2 regions of the Bradyrhizobium sp. B117 genome follow, and region 2 is predicted to be linked to the other one. Evidence: predicted binding sites of a transcription regulator. Region 2 holds the regulator's gene; the other holds the start of a gene.

Region 1 (7,637 bases), 2.5 Mb from region 2:
GTCGTCGCCGAAGGGGTGGAGACGGAAGCCCAGCGTGCCTTCCTGGCGGGGGAGGCTTGCGACGAGATGCAGGGCTACCTCATCGGCCGGCCCGAACCGATCGAACGGTATCTCGATCTGATCGGCATTACCGTCGAGCGCCGCCGCTACGCCTGAGGCCTTGCGAGTTCCACCCTGGTTCTGCGCTAGGAACCAATCTTCGCTTGCGCATTTCTGAAAAGTTAACTTTGATCCGGCCGGCCGTGCGTGCAGCAAATCTGTTGCACGGCCGCCATCGGCCTGACGCAAATCAGGGCAATAAGCCCAGTGAATGCGAGGGAGGGTCTCATGGAGAACGTACGTCGCTACCGGGCACTGGCGTCCCTCTGTCGTCAGCAGGCGGCCTATCGGCCGCTCCAGAACTGGGAACTCCTCGGCCAGGCCGAGCATTTCGAACATCTCGCCGAGACCGAGCTGAAGGCGCATTTCGACGCCTGCAACGCACAACGCGACGAGGACGCCGCCGCGGCCGCAGCGTGGGAGACTCACGTCGCCGCGTGAAGAGCTTGTTGGCACCGCCTCGTTAGAAGGGGCGGGCAGCAGGCCGAGCGATTCGGGCGTCCGTCGTCGATTTCGGCTGCGCCTTTCTTTGCCAAGATTTAATCGCGTGGACGGGACGTCGTAAGGTGACGATGTCCATGTTGGGTTCAAGGCGACTTACCCAACATGGACATTTCGACATGAACGATCGCGTCAATTCCGACACCCCCCGCACGATCCTGAAGCCGCGCCGGCTCGCGCTGCTCGGCACCGTGGCCGCGCTCGGCGTGGCCGTGCTCGCAGCCTCTCCTGCTTCCTCGCAATTCGGCATCACCTCCTTCGTCGCGCCGGCCCAGGCCGCGGAAGGCGCCGCGACCCCGCAGGGCTTCGGTGATCTCGTTGCCAAGGTCAAACCCGCCGTCATCTCGGTGCGGGTCAAGATCGACCAGGACAACGACAAGAGCGCGATGATGCAGCAGAACCGGATGGATTCGGACGAGGATTCGCCGTTCGACCAGTTCTCGCGGCAGTTCGGTTTCCGCGGCCCCGGCATGAACGGCATGCCGCGCCAGCGCCATCAGGTCATCACCGGCGAAGGCTCCGGCTTCTTCATCTCCGCCGACGGCTATGCCGTGACCAACAACCACGTCGTCGATCATGCCGAGTCCGTGCAGGTGACGATGGATGACGGCACGGTCTACACCGCGAAGGTGGTCGGCACCGATCCGAAGACCGATCTTGCGCTGATCAAGGTCGACGGCAAGAAGGACTTCCCGTTCGTCAAGTTCTCCGACCAGAAGCCGCGTATCGGCGACTGGGTGGTCGCTGTCGGCAATCCCTTCGGCCTCGGCGGCACCGTCACGGCCGGCATCGTCTCGGCCAGCGGCCGCGACATCGGCAACGGACCCTATGACGACTTCATCCAGATCGACGCGCCCATCAACAAGGGCAATTCCGGCGGTCCGGCCTTCGACATGAGCGGCAACGTGATCGGCGTGAACACCGCCATCTTCTCGCCCTCCGGCGGCTCAGTCGGCATCGGCTTCGACATTCCGGCCTCGACCGCGAAGCTCGTCGTCGCGCAGCTCAAGGACAAGGGTGCGGTGACGCGCGGCTGGCTCGGCGTGCAGGTGCAGCCGGTGACCTCGGAGATCGCCGACAGCCTCGGCCTCAAGGAAGCGCGCGGCGCGATCGTCGACAATCCGCAGGACGGCAGCCCGGCGGCGAAGGCCGGCATCGAGGCCGGCGACGTCATCACCGCCGTCAACGGCACCGCGATCAAGGACTCCCGCGATCTCGCCCGCACCATCGCCACGCTGGCGCCCGGCACCTCCGTGAAGCTCGACGTCTTGCACAAGGGCGCAGCCAAGACGGTGACGCTCGCGCTCGGCGAGCTGCCGAACGAGCGGCAGGCCCAAGGCAAGACCGGCGAGGGCAAGGTGCAGCCTGATTCCGGCACGCCGCGCCTCGGGCTGAGCCTGGCTCCGGCCGGCGAGGTGCAGGGCGCCGGCCAGAAAGGCGTCGTCGTCACCGAGGTCGATCCGCAAGGGCCGGCGGCACAGCGCGGCATCCAGACCGGCGACGTCATCCTCAATGTCGGCGGCAAGGCCGTTGCCAATGTCGGCGACGTCCGCTCGGAGCTGGCGCAGGCGAAGTCGTCCGGTAAGCGCAGCGTGCTGTTGCAGGTCAAGAGCGCGGAGGCGACCCGGTTCGTCGCGGTGCCGCTCGCGTAAGGCGAACGTCGACCGGACCAAATCCAAAGGCGGCCCTTGGGGCCGCCTTTTCTGTTCGCCTTGAGAAGTACCCGGGATATCCGATAACATTCTCGTTAACGGCAGGGACGATGACGCGGTTCGTCCGAAAAAGCCGTGTTCGCTGATCACTGTTCCGAGTCGTATATCTGACTGGCGGCAACGGAGCCGCCGAGACGGTTGCAAGCGTGGACCTTCGAACTGCCGCCGCTTTTTGGAACCGGTCGGTGGTTCGCATTTGATCGGTGCCGAACATGGATCGATTGAAGCTCTCGCTGAGGCGTGCGTTGCTTGTGGCGCCATTGGTGCTGTGGAGCGGAAACGCCCTCGGGCGTGATGACGGCCGTTACGCCGACTCCCCGCTCAAGCCATGGTTCGACAGCCTGCGCAGCCATCTTGGCCCGTGCTGTTCGGATGCGGATGGTTTTGCCGTTGCCGATCCCGACTGGGAGTCGCACAACGGGCATTATCGGGTGCGGCTCGACGGGCAATGGGTCGAGGTGCCGGATGAAGCCGTTATTACCGAGCCGAACCGGGCCGGCCGCACCATGGTGTGGCCGGTGAAGACGGCGTTCGGGATTTCGATCCGCTGCTTCATGCCGGGCAGCATGATCTGACACGGACCGGCGCGAGCGCTAGGAGGATTTGCGCTTCGACGACCTCTTGGATGATTTCCTGGATGACTTCTTGGACGTCTTTTTCTTGGACGTCTTGCGCTTCGACGCCTTCTTCGGGACTTTCTTGCCCTTCTTGCGCGCCTTCGACAGTCCGATCGCGATCGCCTGCTTGCGGCTCTTCACGCGTCCGCCACGACCGCCACGTCCGCTCTTCGCGGTGCCCTTCTTGTAGCGCCGCATCTCGCTTTCGACGTCGCTGCCGGAGCTGCGCGAGTAGCGGCGTTTCTTTGCCTTGCGTGCCATGCATTTTCTCCCTTGGCCGGGGAAAAACCATTGGACACAAGCATGGTTCCCTGAGCGTGCGGAGCGTTCCGCCTGCCTAGAAAGAATTCGCGAGCTCGATCTCCGCCTCCAGCGCGCGGATGCGGCGCGCAGCTTCAGCGAAGGACAGATCCCGATCGTATTGTGCCGGCTGGTAGGTCTCCTCGCTGAGCCGCTTCAACCTCAAGCCTTGCGCGCGGGTCATCTGCTCCATGAGAAAAGCCTTGGCGTCGTATTTACCCTGAACCTGCATGTCGCTGCTCCGTCCTGAAATCGTGACTTGACTATATGTTCTTATTTTGTTCTAACAAGCCATGGACAACAGAATTAATGAAATTCGACGTAAAATCAGTGCCTTGAGGCGAGAGATGGCCGATATCGAGGCGTCCGTCCGCGACCTCGTCAATCGCGATCGCGACTGCACCGAAAAGGCCCTGGCGCAGATGGATCTGCGCCGGAGGATCAATCTGCTGATCGGCGAATGGAAAGCCGCCGGCGGTGGCGACGTCCTGCCTGAAGTCCGCGACCGGGTGCGCCTTCGTCCCATGAAGACAGCCGTCAATCCGGTGCGCGCCATCGCGCGCCGCTGATAGTTCCGGAGGCGCGCGGTGGAGGAAGACCCGGACACGTACCGGATTCTAAGACTGCGCGCCGAAATCCTCGAGCTCGGCTCCGCGATCCGGCAATTGCAGCGCGAGGGGCTCGATGATGCTGCGGCCCAGCTCCTGATTGCACGCAAGCGAGCGCAGCTCGAGCAGCTCGTGAAAGCCAACGCTCCGGGGCGCCTTTAACATCCCTGACATCCGACGCAGCTAAAGCGAGCGCGCTACGCGACACGCTGGAGCTCGCCGATGCACGATGCCGAAATGGCCGCTTTGATACAGGCCGTGCTGGACGACGTCTGCGCCGGGCTTCCTCTCTCCGAACTCGCGACGCGCGAGCGTGTCGCCACGCGGCTGCGTGACGCCGCGCAAACAGGACGCCGCTCGATCGAGGATCTAAAGCAGGCTGCGCGAGATGCTCTGGTCCGCGCACCGACGATGTGGCGCTAGCGCTCGGCGTGGTGATTTGACCGCCATCATGCCGCTGCGCGAAGCCGCACACCTCTTGCGCGTCGAGCCGAAGGCGCTGTCCTTCATCAAGGAGATCTTCAACGCCAGGAAGATCGTCGCCGCCGTTTGCCACGCGCTCTGGCTCCTGATCGAGACCGGCATCGCCAAGGGTCGCAAGATGACGTCATACAAGTCGATCAAGACCGACGTCATCAACGCCGGCGCGACATGGCAAGACTCACAAGTCGTCGTCGACCAAGGCGTCATCACCTCGCGCAACCCCGGCGACCTCGACGCCTTCAGCGCCAAGATCATCGAAGAGGTGAAGGAAGGCCGTCACGTCCAGCGCAGCGCTGCGTGACCTTTGCTGCACCGCTTCGACGAAAAGCCCCGCATTGCCGCGGGGCTTTTGTTTGAGATGCGGCCGAAGCTATGTGAGCTTACTTGCTCATGCCGCCCTTGCTGTTCGTCATCGTGCCGCCCTGATCGGAGCCCGGGCCAGAACCGCCCTGGCCGGAGGCGTCGGGGCCTTTCGAGGGCTTGGTGTTCGCGCCGGTAGTCTGCGACGATGACATCGAGGATCCATGCTTGGCCTTGTGCGACTTGGCCTGCGCGGCGAACGGAGCGGCTGCAAGGCCGGTTGCCAGCATCACGGCGAGAGCGAGCTTGGTTGTCTTCATGCGGGGGAACTCCCTGGGTTAAAATGACGCAGGCTGCCAACCGCCGTTGGCCGCAGGAGTTCCCAACAAAGATGTCCCAGGTGTCAGGCAAACTTCAAGATTGCTTGTCCTCCGCGAGGATGAACACGACGCCGGTGAGCGTCGCGCCGATCGCGAAGGTCGTCACGAGCGTGAGGGTGAAGACGAGAACCGCCTGACGTCCGCCGTCATTCACGAGGTTGGCGACGGCTGGATTGGACAGGATGAGCGCAAGGCTGAAGGCGAGGCCGAGGGCTGCGCCCATCATCGCATGCGTCATCAGCTTGATGAGGCCAGTGGGAGAAATCAGATCCGACGACTTTTTCGTGCGCATGGAACCGCGTCCCGAATCCAGCAGACAAATGCGCGACACGTTCTTTGGTTCCCTCCGGATCAAGGAATTTCGTCGCGCGCTTCATCCGACGTTCATGCCGGGCTTGCGAGGATATGGGCCAGCAACACGGGAACATTCGATATGGGTAAGGTAGTTTTTCTTTACCGCTCGCTGGCTTATCGCAATGCCGCTGCGGACATCCTGCGCAAAGCACGCAAGCTGCCGCGCGGCGCGGAGCGAAGCGCGGCCCGCCGCTATGCGAAGGCGCTACGCGATCTCGCCCGAACGGAAGCCTGGCTCGAGGGGCGCGTCGCGCGCGAACCGCGGACGGCGCAGCGCAGGACCAGCGCGGCGTCAGGCTAACCGGATGCGCGCTGCAATTCGACGGAGCTGGGCGCCTCGAACTTGCCGGGTGTCGTCGTTGCTGCTGACTTGCGTGTCAGCGGCACGTCCAGGCGGCACAACAGGCCCTCGGCCCGCCAATCGAATTGCGCCTGTCCGCCGAGCTGGGACTCGACGCTGGCAAGCAGGCTCCGCGTGCCGAAGCCGCGCGATTTCGGCGTCCTGACCAGCGGGCCGCCGGATTCCTCCCAGGTCAGCTTGAGCAGGTCGTCCTCGACCTGCCAGCCGATCATCAGCCGCCCCGACCGCGTCGAGAGCGCGCCATACTTTGCCGAATTGGTGAAAAGCTCGTGCAGCGCCAGCGCCAGCGTCTGGGCGGTGGCCGGCAGCAACTGAACTTCGGGACCTGCGAGCTTGATCTGGCCGCCGAGCGAGTAGGGCGCTAGCTCTTCGTCGATCAGCCTGGAGAGCTCGGCGCCCTGCCAGCTCGACAGCGACAGAATCGTATGCACGCGCGCCAGCGCGTTGATGCGGCCCTCGACGGCGTTGACATAGGCCTTGACCTCGTCGGCGCGGGTCAGACGCACGATCGATTGCGCCAGCGCCAGCGCATTCTTGGCGCGATGATCGACCTCCCGCGCCAGCAGATTCTGCCGCTCCTCGGCCCGCTTGCGTTCGGTGATATCAACCGTGACACCACTCACGCGCACGACACGGCCGCTATTGTCCGCCGTCGCGGCGGCCGTGCCGACGCACCAGCGCACTTCGCCGTCGGGCCGCACGATCCGGAACTCCGTCTCGTAAGCGCGCGTGCCTTTGTTGAATTCGGCGACGGCATTGCGCAGCTGATCGACGTCGTCGGGATGCAACAGGGCCTGAACGTTGGCGGGGTTGACGTCGAAACTCTCGGGGCTCACGCCGAAGATGCGGTACTGGCCCTCGTCCCACATCCAGTCGCCGGTGACCCAGTCCCAGTCCCAGGAGCCCATCTTGCCGGCGGCAATCGCCATGCTGCGCCGCTCTTCGCTCTCGCGCAGCTTCGCGGTGGAGTTCTCCAGTTCCGCGGTACGGGCGCGGACGCGGTCCTCGAGGTCCTGGTTCAGCCGCTCGAGCTCCCGCGTCTTGCGATAGAGCTCAGCAAATACCTTGACCTTCGCGCGCAGCACCTCGGGCACGACAGGCACGGGGACGTAGTCGACCGCGCCCATCTCGTAGCCACGCAGCCGGTCGATGTCGCTGACCTGGATCGCCGAGATGAAGATCATCGCGGTCTTCTGGAAGCGTGGATGCTCGCGGATCATCGCGGCGAGCTCGAAACCGTCGAGCTCGGGCATGCAGACGTCGACCAGGATCACCGCGATCTCGGTCTTGAGCAGCACCTCCAGCGCCTCGCGACCGGACGAAGCGATTACGAGGTTCTCGCCGAGATCCTTCAAGATCACCTCGTAGGCGAGCAGCTTGGCCGGCTGGTCGTCGACGAGGAGGATGTTGACCTTTTCGTGGTCCATTCGCGGATCCAGCTCAACGATGCAGCCACATGCGGATCGCAAGCAGCAATTGATCGGTGTTGACGGGTTTGGCGAGGTAGTCGGACGCGCCGGCTTCCAGGCATTTTTCACGGTCGCCCTTCATCGCCTTGGCGGTCAGCGCGATGATCGGAAGCCGGGCGAAGGCCGGGTTTTCGCGAATGACGCCGATGGTCTGATAGCCATCCATCTGCGGCATCATGATGTCCATCAGCACGATGGCGATTTCCGGGTTGGATTCGACCAGCGTGACCGCCTCGCTGCCGGTCGTCGCCGTCAGCACCTTCATGCCGCGCCGTTCCAGCACGCTCGACAGCGCGAAGATGTTGCGGGCGTCGTCGTCGACCAATAGGGCGGTCTTGCCGATCAAATCCTCGTCGGAACTGTTCAGCTTCTCCAGCATGCGCTGCTTCTCGACCGGCAGTTCCGTGATCACGCGGTGCAGGAACAAAGCGGTCTCGTCGAGCAGGCGCTCCG
Region 2 (7,637 bases):
TGCTGGCCGTGGCTCTCGTCCTTCTCATCCTCGCCATGGCCATCCTCGTACCGGTCTGTCTGGCCTTCTGGATCATGCCGCGGCGGATTTGACGTCTGTCCTTCACTGCAGAGCGGATGAATCCTCCTGCGTGAGCGCCTTTTTGCCTCAGCGCCTGCACTCGGCTAGAACTCTCGCCGCCGATTTGCCCGAACGGACGCAGCTGGAGTTCTCACCCGTGGCCCTGATGCCGGTTTCTGACGCGCTTGCCGCGGTGCTTGCCGGCGCAGAGCCGCTGCCTGAAGAAACGGTCGCGCTCGACCAAGCCTTCCACCGCGTGCTCGCCCGCGACGTCGCGGCGCGGCGCACGCAGCCGCCGCAGGCGATGTCGGCGATGGATGGCTATGCGGTGCGTGCGGCCGATGCCGCGACAATCGATTCCCAGCTCACCGTGATCGGCGAGGTCGCGGCGGGCCGGCCGTTTGCGGGATCGGTCGGCGCCGGCGAAGCCGTGCGGATCTTCACCGGCGGCGTCGTTCCCGACGGGGCCGACGCAGTCGTGATCCAGGAGGACACAGTTGCGGATGGGAGGCGCATCACGATCAAGGAAACGGCCGTGACGGGGCGACACATCCGCCCGGCCGGCGTCGATTTCCGCGCGGGCGACGTGCTGCTGCGCAAGGGTATCCGGCTGACCGAGCGCGACCTCGCGCTCGCCGCCGGCATGAATCACCCGCTTCTGCCCGTCCGCCGCCGCCCGAAAGTCGCGATTCTCGCCACCGGCGACGAGCTGGTGATGCCGGGCACCACGCCTGGCCCCGGCCAGATCGTCTATTCCAACGGCTACGCCCTGCACGCGCTCGCCCGCAGTGAGGGCGCCGATACCGTCGATCTCGGTGTTGCCGCCGATACCCTGGACGCCACCACCGCGGGCATCCGCCGCGCCCGCGAGAGCGGCGCCGACATCCTGATCACCACCGGCGGCGCCTCGGTCGGCGACCACGATCTGGTCCAGCAGGCGCTGAAGGCCGAGGGCATCGCGATGACGTTCTGGAAGATCGCAATGCGGCCCGGCAAGCCGATGATGCATGGACACCTGGCGGCGATGCGCGTGATCGGCCTGCCCGGCAATCCCGTGTCATCCTATGTGTGTGCCTTCCTGTTCATGGTGCCGCTGATTCGCGCGCTGTCGGGCCGTTCCGCGATTCACCATCGCCGCGAGCGCGCGGTGCTCGGCCGCGATGTCGGCGCCAACGACCAGCGCGAGGATTATCTGCGCGCGCGCCTGGAAACGCGCGACGACGGCACGCTGATCGCCCTTCCCGTCAATCACCAGGATTCCTCGCTGCTTGCGAATCTCGCTGCGGCACAGGCACTTCTCGTGCGCGCGCCGTTCGCGCCGAAGGCCGAAGCCGGCACACCTTGCGAGGTGCTGCGCCTGCCGGTCTGAACGCGCAGGCCACACGCGTGGCGCGAACTTTGTCGCGTTCACGGTAAATTAAGCAGTTGCGGAACATGTATCGAACATATAGTGTCCGTTCATGATTTGTTTCGAGCATGCAGCGGCTTATCGCTGAATTCATCGTCTCGGAATCGAACGACATCAACCGGGGGATTTTGGTCGAGATGTTAACGCGCAAACAGTACGAGCTCCTGCGGTTCATCAGCGAGCGACTGAAGGAAAGCGGCGTGCCGCCATCCTTCGACGAGATGAAGGACGCGCTCGACCTGCGCTCGAAATCAGGCATCCATCGCCTGATCACCGCGCTCGAGGAGCGCGGCTTCATCCGCCGCCTGCCCAACCGCGCCCGCGCCATCGAGGTGATCAAGCTGCCTGAGCTGCAGGCCGCCGCCGGCAATCGTCGCGGCTTCACGCCGAGCGTCATCGAGGGCAACCTCGGCAAGGTCCGCACGACCTCCAGCCCGCCCGCGGACGAGGGCGAGCGTCCCGTCGCGGTGCCCGTGATGGGCCGTATCGCGGCCGGCACGCCGATCGAGGCGTTGCAGACCCGCAGCCACACCATTAGCGTCCCGCCCGACATGCTCGGCTCTGGCGAGCACTACGCGCTCGAAGTGCGCGGCGATTCCATGGTGGAAGCCGGCATACTCGACGGCGACATGGCGCTGATCCAGCGCAACGAGAGCGCCGACACCGGCGACATCGTGGTGGCGCTGATCGACGACGAGGAAGCGACCTTGAAGCGCTTCCGCCGCCGCGGCGCCTCGATCGCGCTCGAGCCCGCCAATGCGGCCTATGAGGTACGCATCCTGCCGCCGAACCGGGTCAAGATTCAGGGCAAGCTGATCGGGCTTTATCGGAAGTACTGATACCGGAAGTACTGAGCGCGCTGTCCGCGCGCTTCGATCGGCATCGCCGACCAGAGATCGGAGCGGATGATTGTCCGCTCGCGCTGGATAGTCTTTCTGGTTTCGCGCAGATTATCCGGCCCCTCCCCCGGCGCTACATCCTCGCCACACCGCACGAAGCAGCACGGCTTCGGCTGCGAAGGTTCGAGGAGACCTCATGCGCAAGATCATCCTGAGCACAGTAGCCGCGGTGCTGGTCGCAGCATCAGCGTCGCAAGCCGTTGCCGCACCATCGCACCGCCATGTCCGCAAGGACGTGGCCAAGGAGACTGCAATGAGCGAGCAAGTCCGAAACGCGCGCAATGCGCTGACGCAAACGTCACAAGCGGTCTGGCCAAATTCCGGCTGGTCGGCTCCGGCTGGCCGCTGATACCCCCACCGAATGCACGAAAGCAGACTTTGTTCCCAGCGGATTCGGGAAAGATAATGTGATCGCACGCTGCGGCAGCGAGCCGCAGATTTGCCTACAACCGCGCAGACGCTATTATGCTTCCACTCTGATAGAGGCCTGCGCCTCGTAAGACAGAGGCACGGGTTGCTATCTCCGCATGAGGAGCACCCACGATGTGTGACTACAGCCTGCATGCCGTCGCATCGCGCCCTGCCGAGGTCGGCGAGACGATCGTGACGACAACGTTCCGCGGCACCTCGACGCGCGGCTTTGCCTCCGCGGCCGATCCGACCGTCGCGGTCTGCCTGCTGCCGGGAACGGAGCTCGCCTTCGCCGACAACGTCCGCTACGACAATCGCTGGATCTGGACGCGCACCGTCAATTCGCGCGTCGGCAAGTTCGGCAAGATCGATCCGCACATTCCCGATCGCCATCATGACGCGATCGAATTCCCCGACGGCAAATACGTGCTGGTGACACAGCTCGTCGAAGGCCAGCAGGCAACCGTGCTGCAACTGCCCGTGACCCAGCCGCTGAGCGAGCGCGAGCACAAGCCGCAGGTCGGTGTCGACAGCCGGCCGACAACGCCGCGTCTGCCGATCGGTTGAAATAGATCCTAGTCCTCCGCCGCAAGGTCGGCCTCCGACGGTGTTGCGTCCCGGACGCGCGGAGTTCCAGACGGTGGCAAGAGGGTCAGTTCGGAAACGCCCTCGCCGGCAGCAGCCGGCGACCAGGGGCGATTTGCGCCCCTCGCTTTCACCGCCAGCACCGCAAATCCCTCACCAGCTTGTGTCAGCGCCAGCGCGCCCTGCCTCGTCAGACGCTGCCGGTCGACCACCATCGCCGCGCAATCCGGCGGCGCGGGCCTTGCCGTCACCACCAATGCAGCGCGACTGCAATCATCCGCCAGCGCGTCGATCCGCAGGGACAGCGCCACCAGCCGCCCGTCGGCGAGCGGCGTGACGCAGCCGGCCTCGTCGCATGACACGCCGTCAGCCAGCGCGGCACTGCCGGCGTCACGCACATCGGCGTCGGCAGCCAACCATTCCTTGAGCAGAAAACCGTCCTTGCTGGCCCTGATCAGGTGCAGGTGCCCGTCCCGCCCCCGCACCGCGACGCTCTGGCCGTCCCCGGCAATTAAAATGTCCGGTTGGCGTGCCGACAGGCCCCAGAGGATCGCCGCCAGCAGCACCACGGCGCCGGACCAGCGCAGCGGCGTGCGCAACAGACCCATCACGATGACCCCGAGGCTCGCCGCAATCAGCGGGCCTATGCCGAAGGCGGGGATGCTGCCGACAGCGCCCGGCAGTCCCGCTACCCAGCGCGAGACCGCAATCATCCAGTCGATGCCGATCCCCATCAGCCACCAGAACACGGCGTCGAGCCCGAACGGTGCCGCAAGCAGGCCCAACAGCCCGGCCGGCATGACCAGCGCCGAGACCACCGGCATCGCGCCAAGATTGGCGAGCACGCCGAACGGCGTGACGCGGTGGAAGTGGAAGGCGGCGTAGGGCGTGGTCGCAAGCCCCGCGATCAGCGAGGCCAGGAACAGCATCGCGATCTCGCGCCCGCCCCACAGCGCGATGCGCGCGGTCGTGGAATGATCGGGCGAGGCAAACAGGTTCGGCATGCCGATCTGCACCAGCGCCACCAGCCCAAGCGTCGCCGCGAACGACATCTGGAAACTCGGATGCACCAGCGCCTCCGGCGCGACCGCAAGCACGATCAGCGCCGCCACGGCCAGCGTGCGGAAGGTGATGGCGCGGCGGTCGACCATCACCGCGATCAGCACCACCGCCGTCATGAAGAACGACCTTTGCGTCGCGACTTCCGCGCCCGACAGCAGCAGATAGAACGCCGCCGCAACCAATGCCGCGGCCGCCGACCACTTCTTGATGGCGAAACCGGCCGCAAGCGCCGGAATCAAGGCCAGCAGCGCGCGCACCGCGAAGAACACGACGCCGGCGACGACCGCCATGTGGTAGCCGGAGATCGACAGCACATGACCCAGCCCCGAGATGAACATTGCATCGTTGACGGGCGTCGTGATCGCATCGCGCCGACCAGTGAGCAGCGCCGTCGCGATGGCGCGATTGTCGCCCTCGAGCGTCGCACGGATGCGCGCGTCGATCGCATCGCGCAGGCCTTGCATGAACGCGGCATAGCGCAGCCGCAGGCCGCCGGCATCCGGCGGCACGGACGCGGTGATCGCGCCCATCACGAAACCGGAGGCGCCGATGCCCTGGAAGAACATGTCACGCGAGAAATCGTAGCTGCCGGGACGAACCGGCGAAATCGGCGGCAATAGCCGCGCCTTCAGCTGCACGAAGCTGCCGACCTCGGGCGCGGTCCCCTTGCGCACCGACAGGCGCACGCGCTCGAGCTTGACGTCGCTGCGCTGCGCCTCCATCGCGGTGACGCGAAGGACAAAACGGTCGGTGCGCTCGCGGATGTCGCGGGCCTCGACAAAGCCCGACAACGATACCGAATAGAGCGGTTTTGCCAGCACCGTGTGCGCGATACGCGCCGTCTTCCAGGTCGCCATGGCCAAGCCGGCCGCGACCGCCGCGATCAGAAGCGCAGGCGCAAACCACCGGCTCCGCCGCAACAGGACCGCACCACACATGAGCGCGACCGCGGTGGCGGCAACGACCCACAGCACCGGCTCATGATCGGCCGCGAAGTACAGCGCGATGCCGCCGCCGAACGCGACAGGCACCCACGGCAACAGCCGCCCGGCGCCGGTTTCAGCGCGCGCCCATGCGCGGAGCGTCTCGACGGTCGCGGGCCAGAGGCCGGAGCCCACCGGCGCGAAGCCGCCGGCCGAGGCGGTTCGGCCCGTCGGCCAAGTTCCCGCGATCCCTTGCGAGACACGCTGCGGCCGGCCCGGCTCCGCCATTCCCTAGCACCCTGCGATACGCGACGGGTGCCAAGGCTACCGGAACGTGCAGGCGGACGAATAGCGGTACGGATCAGGAACGGACGGACGCCCGCCCTACTTTTCCTCTTCCATCGTCACGGCGACATCCGCTTTCGCCGACAGGCGGACCTTGTTGCCCTCGACGTCGGCAACGAGACCCTTGTCGATGAAGTGATGGTGCCCCTTGTGGCTGCCCTCGCCGCTGTCCTTCTTGGTCAGCTTGATGCGATTGCCCTCGACCCGGTCGACGGTGCCGATGTGGACGCCGTCGGCGCCGATGACTTCCATATGCTCTGCGATGTTCTGCATGGCGGATCCTTGGTTGGGATCCGTGTAAACGCGGCGAGCCTACGTTCGTTCAATCGTCATTCCGGGGCGCGACGAAGTCGCGAGCCCGGAATGACGAGACTGATGGAGCGTCCGCTAGATCAGCGGCACCTGCGACGAGGCGTGGTGATTGACGATCTTCCAGTCGCCATCCTCGCGCATGATGACCCAGCTCATCTTGACGATGAGATCGTCCCGTTCGCCCGCGAGGTCGAACGTGATGGTTGCCGCCACGTTGATCAGGTCAGGGCCGGCCTGCGCTGCGTTCACCTCGGAAAAGGCCGCAGATGGCTTACGCCAGCGCGGCAGGCCGGCGAAGTAATCGGCAACGCCGTCCCTGCCCCGATAGAGTCGTGGATTCGAGCCGAAGAAGAACGCGTTCCTCGCATAGAGCGACGACAGCGCGCCGGCATCGAGCTTTGCGAAGCCGGCGCACCATTTCGCGATGATGGCGGAAACGATGGCGTCGGCCTCGCTGCTCATCTCAGATCCTCAGCCCTTGGCGACTTCCTTCGCGAACGTATCGCGCAGCCCGATGGTGCGCGAGAACACCGGCTTGCCGGGCGTCGAATCCTTGTCGCGCACGAAATAGCCCTGGCGCTCGAACTGCATCGGCTCCATCGAATTGCTTTCCGCAACGGAAGCCTCGACCCGCGCATCGGAGAGGATCTCCAGCGAGTTCGGATTGAGATCGGCCGCGAAGTTCGAGGCGTCGGGGCTCGGGTTGGCGAACAGCTGGTTGTAGATGCGGATTTCCGCCGGCTTCGACGCCGCCGCCGGCAGCCAGTGCATGGTCGCCTTGACCTTGCGGCCATCGGGCGCGTTGCCGCCCTTGGTCGCCGGGTCGTAGGTGCAGCGCAGCTCCACGACCTCGCCGGCGTCGTTCTTGATCACGCCGGTGCACTTGACGAAATAGGCATAGCGCAGCCGCACCTCGTTGCCCGGCGACAGGCGGAAGAACTTCTTTGGCGGGTTCTCCATGAAGTCGTCCTGCTCGATATAGAGCTCGCGGCCGAACGTGATCTTGCGCGTGCCGGCCGAGGGATCGTCAGGATGATTGATCGCCTCGAGCTCCTCGGTCTGCCCTTCCGGATAGTTCTCGATCACGACCTTGAGCGGCTTCAAGACCGCCATGCGGCGCTGCGCGGTGCGGTTCAGCTCCTCGCGGATGCAGAACTCGAGCATGCCGACGTCGACGACGCTGTTGGCCTTGGCAACGCCGATGCGCTTGACGAATTCGCGCAGCGCCGCCGGCGGCACGCCGCGGCGGCGCATGCCCGCCACGGTCGGCATGCGCGGATCGTCCCAGCCGGCGACATGACCGTCGCGGACGAGCTGGGTCAGCACGCGCTTGGACAGCAGCGTGTAGGTGATGTTGAGCCGGGCCATTTCGTACTGGTGCGGCTCGGAGGGCACCGGCAGCTTCTCGATGAACCAGTCGTAGAGCGGCCGATGGTCCTCGAACTCCAGCGTGCAGATCGAATGCGTGATGCCTTCAATCGCGTCCGACTGGCCGTGGGCATAGTCGTAGCTCGGATAGATGCTCCACTCGGTCCCGGTGCGCGGATGGTGCGCATGCAGGATGCGGTACAGCACGGGGTCGCGCAGGTTGATGTTGCCCGCGGCCATGTCGATCTTGGCCCGCAAAACGCG

What was found. The regulator LexA, encoded in region 2, represses DNA repair genes until DNA is damaged. The targets are predictions, from matches to a motif close to TGTTCNNNNTGTGTTCNG.
Region 1: a site for LexA is predicted at 3,498-3,515, ahead of AAFG16_RS36385 (DUF3072 domain-containing protein). Genes of this name have one in related genera too.

The regions. Positions count from the first base shown of each region.
Region 1 covers NZ_CP152414.1:7,510,293-7,517,929, reverse strand. Annotated here, with positions in the region: partial or broken gene AAFG16_RS36410 (EAL domain-containing protein) at 1-156, shown strand, start outside; gene AAFG16_RS36405 (hypothetical protein) at 328-540, shown strand; gene AAFG16_RS36400 (Do family serine endopeptidase) at 720-2,252, shown strand; gene AAFG16_RS36395 (hypothetical protein) at 2,525-2,887, shown strand; gene AAFG16_RS36390 (DUF6496 domain-containing protein) at 2,906-3,190, opposite strand; gene AAFG16_RS36385 (DUF3072 domain-containing protein) at 3,267-3,461, opposite strand; gene AAFG16_RS36380 (hypothetical protein) at 3,577-3,798, shown strand; gene AAFG16_RS36375 (hypothetical protein) at 3,817-3,999, shown strand; gene AAFG16_RS36370 (hypothetical protein) at 4,060-4,260, shown strand; partial or broken gene AAFG16_RS36365 (DJ-1/PfpI family protein) at 4,313-4,621, shown strand; gene AAFG16_RS36360 (hypothetical protein) at 4,701-4,940, opposite strand; gene AAFG16_RS36355 (hypothetical protein) at 5,035-5,292, opposite strand; gene AAFG16_RS36350 (hypothetical protein) at 5,434-5,655, shown strand; gene AAFG16_RS36345 (HWE histidine kinase domain-containing protein) at 5,652-7,142, opposite strand; gene AAFG16_RS36340 (HAMP domain-containing protein) at 7,156-7,637, opposite strand, start outside.
Region 2 covers NZ_CP152414.1:5,014,929-5,022,565, reverse strand. Annotated here, with positions in the region: gene glp (gephyrin-like molybdotransferase Glp) at 218-1,429, shown strand; gene lexA (transcriptional repressor LexA) at 1,606-2,307, shown strand; gene AAFG16_RS24630 (hypothetical protein) at 2,504-2,716, shown strand; gene AAFG16_RS24625 (hypothetical protein) at 2,911-3,345, shown strand; gene AAFG16_RS24620 (ComEC/Rec2 family competence protein) at 3,354-5,636, opposite strand; gene AAFG16_RS24615 (DUF2171 domain-containing protein) at 5,733-5,966, opposite strand; gene AAFG16_RS24610 (nuclear transport factor 2 family protein) at 6,081-6,467, opposite strand; gene AAFG16_RS24605 (glutamine--tRNA ligase/YqeY domain fusion protein) at 6,477-7,637, opposite strand, start outside.